Regions from separate parts of the Caproicibacterium sp. NSD3 genome, predicted to be linked through region 2. Evidence: a T-box and tRNA genes for the amino acid it is inferred to sense, from the RefSeq annotation. Region 2 holds a T-box; the other holds one or more tRNA genes.
The links. The T-box of region 2 lies ahead of ACVS9P_RS07720 (valine--tRNA ligase). A T-box ahead of a tRNA ligase gene usually reads a tRNA of that ligase, here a tRNA-Val.

Region 1: it encodes a tRNA-Val, which carries the amino acid that the T-box ahead of ACVS9P_RS07720 (valine--tRNA ligase) is inferred to sense. The anticodon was not compared.

Annotation. Positions count from the first base shown of each region.
Region 1 covers NZ_CM132119.1:2,034,161-2,036,560, reverse strand. The annotation lists gene ACVS9P_RS10045 (HAD-IB family hydrolase) at 88-819, shown strand; tRNA gene ACVS9P_RS10040 (tRNA-Val) at 899-975, opposite strand; gene ACVS9P_RS10035 (patatin-like phospholipase family protein) at 1,122-1,970, shown strand; gene ACVS9P_RS10030 (metal ABC transporter substrate-binding protein) at 2,102-2,400, shown strand, end outside.
Region 2 covers NZ_CM132119.1:1,587,017-1,589,416, reverse strand. The annotation lists gene ACVS9P_RS07725 (MgtC/SapB family protein) at 1-425, opposite strand, end outside; T-box leader at 561-784, shown strand; gene ACVS9P_RS07720 (valine--tRNA ligase) at 856-2,400, shown strand, end outside.

The sequences.
Region 1 (2,400 bases), 450 kb from region 2:
CTATACTAAAATTATATGGTTAACCCGCACGATGCGCATTTTGGCCGCATGACAGAAGACCGCGCGGAGGAAAGGAGAGCGATTTCCATGGCAAAAACGGCAGCTTTTTTTGACATTGATGGTACGATTTCTCGTGAGGGACTGATCAGCGAGATGTTTAAAAAGATGATCAAATACGAACTGATCGACCCCAGCAAGTGGTATGAGGACGTCGAACCTGCTTTCACAAGATGGGATAAACGCGTCGGAAATTATGACGATTACCTTCAGAAGATGGTGAATATCTATTCAGAAACAGTCCAAAACACGAGTTCCTTTCATATTTTGTATATTGCAAAAAGGGTGATTGAACAGAAAGGTGAGCGTGTCTACACCTACACCCGTGACCGGATTCGCTGGCATAGGGAACATGGTCACCGGGTTATTGCGATTTCCGGTTCACCGGTAGAACTGGTGCGTGAGATGTCGGAGAAATACGGCATGGACGACTATCGCGGCACGGTTTACAAGGTTGGTCCAGACGGACGATACAGCGGTGAAATCATTCCAATGTGGGATTCCGAAAGCAAGCAATGCGCCGTGCTCGAAATGGCAAAGCAGTACGGAATCGATCTTTCTGAAAGCTATGCTTATGGAGATACAAACGGCGACTTTGCCATGATGAAATTGGTGGGGCATCCCGTAGCGGTCAACCCGACCCGAGAATTGCTCGCTCATATCCAGAAAGATGATGCCCTTCGGAAGAAGATCGTTGTTATCGTGGAGCGCAAGGACGTAATTTACCGGCTGAATACGGAGACCCTTGACCTTGCCGATTGAAAAAGGCTAAAAGATTGCTTTTGACAAAAAGATCCCCCGGGAATCCAGTAATAAGGATTTCCGGGGGATCTATATAATCTGGTGGACGTTATAGGACTCGAACCTATGACCTTCCGCACGTCAAGCGGATGCTCTAGCCAGCTGAGCTAAACGTCCAAAAATTGAATGCTCGTCTATTATATATGATTCAGTCAGAAAATGCAAGGCCTATTTTAAGAAAATTAACGATTGCTTGTATTCTGACTCCAAATCCGGTATAATAGGAAAAAATCAAAACATTTCAGGAATTGGAGGAATCGACCGTGTCAATCGGATTAGTGCTGGAAGGTGGCGGAATGCGCGGCGCTTATACCAGCGGCGTTTTGGATGTCTTTTTGGACGAAGAAATTTTTTTCCCAAAGGTTTACGGCGTCTCAGCAGGAGCTTGTAATGCGCTGAGCTATCTTTCCCGACAAAAAGGGCGAAATCACCAAATCTTTTCGAAATATGCAACAGATGACCGATATGTGAGCGTAAAAAATCTGCAGCAAAAAGGGTCCCTTTTCGATTTTGATTTTCTTTTCGGTGAGCTTTCTCATGAGCTTATTCCGTTTGATTATCAGACTTTTTATCATTCGTCCATGCAGCTTTTTGTGGGTGCAACGGACTTGATGAGTGGAATGGAAGTTTATTATCCGAAAGAATCGTTGGATGAATCATTTACCGCAGTGAAAGCTTCTAGTTCATTGCCGTTTTTATCGCAGATTGTGAAATTGGATGGAAAGTTTTTACTCGATGGAGGAATCGCTGTTCCGATTCCATTGGAACGTTCTATCTTTGATGGAAATCAGTTTCATGTCGTTGTTTTAACGCGTGATTATTCTTATCGCAAAGATTTAAAACCGGATTTTTCCCCTGCAATGCTGCGTACAGTTTACGGACAGTATCCGGGAATGATTTCTGCAATGATGGTACGGGCAGAAACTTATAACAGCGAGCTGCAGTTAGTCCGCCGGCAGGAACAGGCCGGAAAAGTACTGGCAATTCGCCCGAGCCGTCCTATTGATATCAGTCGCTATGAAAAAGACCCTCAAAAATTGGAAAGCATCTATCAGCTTGGAGTGCAGGATGCTAAAAAGAAACTCCCTCAAATTTGGGATTTGATGAAATAATCAAATTGATTCAAAATCCGTTCTGCAAAAGATGCAGGGCGGATTTTTTATACAAGCTTTCTTTGCTTGACTTTTTTAATATTGGATGTTATGATATTAAATGCGAATAGTTTGCATTTAGGAGGCCCCATTTGAAACGATTACTAGCTTTTTTACTTTCTGCACTTCTGATTTTTACAATGACAGGGTGTGGACGAAGGGAAGAACATTCGGCAAAATTTCGAATTGTAGCGTCATTTTATCCGATCTATATTATGGCGTTAAACTTAACAGAGAATATTCCGGATGTTGTGGTCGATAATATGGCTGGCCAACAGACGGGGTGTCTGCATGACTATCAGTTGCAGTCTTCCGATATGCAAAATCTTTCCAGTGCAAATGTCTTTTTGATTAATGGAGACGGAATGGAAAGCTTTCTCCAAAAAATTGC
Region 2 (2,400 bases):
AGTAGAAATAGCTGAACGGCCACAATTAAAATAGAAGCGGCGATGCCTAAAAGATACATGCCGGCACCAAGTGCGCAGCCGACACCGACGGTTGCCCATAACCCGGAGGCAGTTGTAACGCCGGTAACATTTTCTTTTCGGACAAAAATGACACCGGCGCCGAGAAATCCGATGGCGGTGACAACACCCGCTGTAATTCTGGATGGATCAAGAGAAACTCCTTTTTCACCGATCAGGTCGAAAAATCCATATTTAGAAGTCAGAGTCATCAGCGCAGAAGCCATTGCCACAACGGCATGAGTGCGCATCCCGACTGTTTTAGTATGATTGGAGGATTGATCGTAACCAATTATGCAGCCGCATAAAGCTGCCAAAATTAAACGCAGTAGATATTCTCCCTGAATGATCCAGAAATTTTCCTCCATCGTGGTGGCCTCCTTTTATATTTTCCTATATTATAACATGGTTTGAGAAAATTTGTGCAAAGCAATCGAATCTTGACAGAGACCTGTTTTTCGCGTATAATACTTAATATTATTGAGGACAATATTAAATGATATACAAAAACAAAGATGGGGAAAAAGGCAAAAGATTTCCAATCTCAGAAAGTCGGCGGATGATGTGAGCCGATATTGTGCTTTTGCGAATCAGTCACCCCGGAGTTGTCTCGCTGAATCAACATTAAGCGAGACCGAATGGAAGACTTTCGCGTTAAGAAAGAGAGGGCTTTAAAAGCCGAATGCGGGTGGTACCGCGGATCTTTTATTACAGATTCGCCCCGGATACAGAAAAAACTGTATCCGGGGTTTTTATTTTTAAGGATTAATTTATAAAAAGTGGTTGGAGGAATAACCGATGAGCAGAGATATCGCAAAGTCTTATGATCCCGGAGAAGTGGAAGATCGAATCTACGACTTCTGGGAGAAGGGAAATTATTTTCATGCGGAACCTGATCCAAAGAAAGAGCCATATACGATTGTGATTCCGCCACCAAATATTACGGGGCAACTTCATATGGGGCATGCCATGGATGAGACGCTCCAAGATATTCTGATCCGTTGGCGTCGGATGCAGGGACGCTGTGCATTATGGCTCCCCGGAACGGACCATGCCTCTATTGCAACCGAAGCGAAAATTGTGGAAGCAATGCGCAAAGAGGGAATTACAAAAGAACAAATTGGACGAGAAGCGTTTTTAGAGCGTGCATGGGCTTGGAAGGAAAAGTTTGGCGGAAGAATTGTCGAACAGCTTCGTAAATTAGGCTCTTCCTGTGATTGGCAGCGCGAACGCTTTACACTGGACGAAGGCTGCAGTAAAGCAGTAAGAGAAGTCTTTGTGCGCCTTTATGAAAAAGGCTTGATCTATCGCGGAGAACGGATTATTAACTGGTGCCCGCACTGCAAGACTTCTATTTCTGATGCAGAGGTAGAGTTCAGCGAAAAAGAAGGGTCTTTCTGGCATGTTCGTTATCCGTTTAAAGACGGCAGCGGCTATCTGGAGTTTGCAACGACTCGTCCGGAAACAATGCTGGGAGATACGGCAGTAGCGGTGCATCCAGAAGACGATCGCTATCGTGATTTGGTTGGCAAGACGCTGATTTTGCCGCTTGTCGGCAGAGAGATTCCAGTGATTGCGGACGAATACGTTGAGCGGGATTTCGGAACCGGTGTTGTGAAAATTACACCTGCCCACGATCCGAACGACTTTGAAGTTGGTCTGCGGCATCATCTTCCGGTCATTAATATTATGAATGATGATGGTTCCATCAATGAAAACGGCGGCAAATACTGCGGAATGAGTGGGATGGAAGCTCGTAAGCAGATTGTCAAAGAACTTGACGAACAAGGATACCTCGTCAGCATTGAGCCGATCAAGCATAATGTGGGTACTTGTTATCGCTGCCATACTGTGATTGAACCGCGGGTGAGCAAGCAGTGGTTTGTGAAGATGGAACCTCTTGCAAAACCGGCCATTGAAGCGGTGCGCAGCCATGAAGTTCGTTTTATCCCGGAACGTATGGAAAAAGTTTATTATAATTGGATGGAAAACATCAAGGATTGGTGCATTTCTCGTCAGCTCTGGTGGGGACATCGGATTCCGGCATGGTATTGTGATGACTGCGGAGAAGTTACGGTAGCTCGTGAAGCGCCGAGTGTTTGTTCAAAATGCGGCAGTAAGCATCTGCATCAAGATGAGGATACGCTCGATACGTGGTTTAGTTCTGCTCTATGGCCGTTCAGCACACTTGGGTGGCCGGATCAGACAGAAGATCTTAAATATTTTTATCCGACCAATACATTGGTGACCGGCTATGATATTATTTTCTTCTGGGTTGCAAGAATGATTTTCTCCGGAATTGAGGATATGGGAGAAGTACCGTTTAAAACTGTCTTTTTCCAT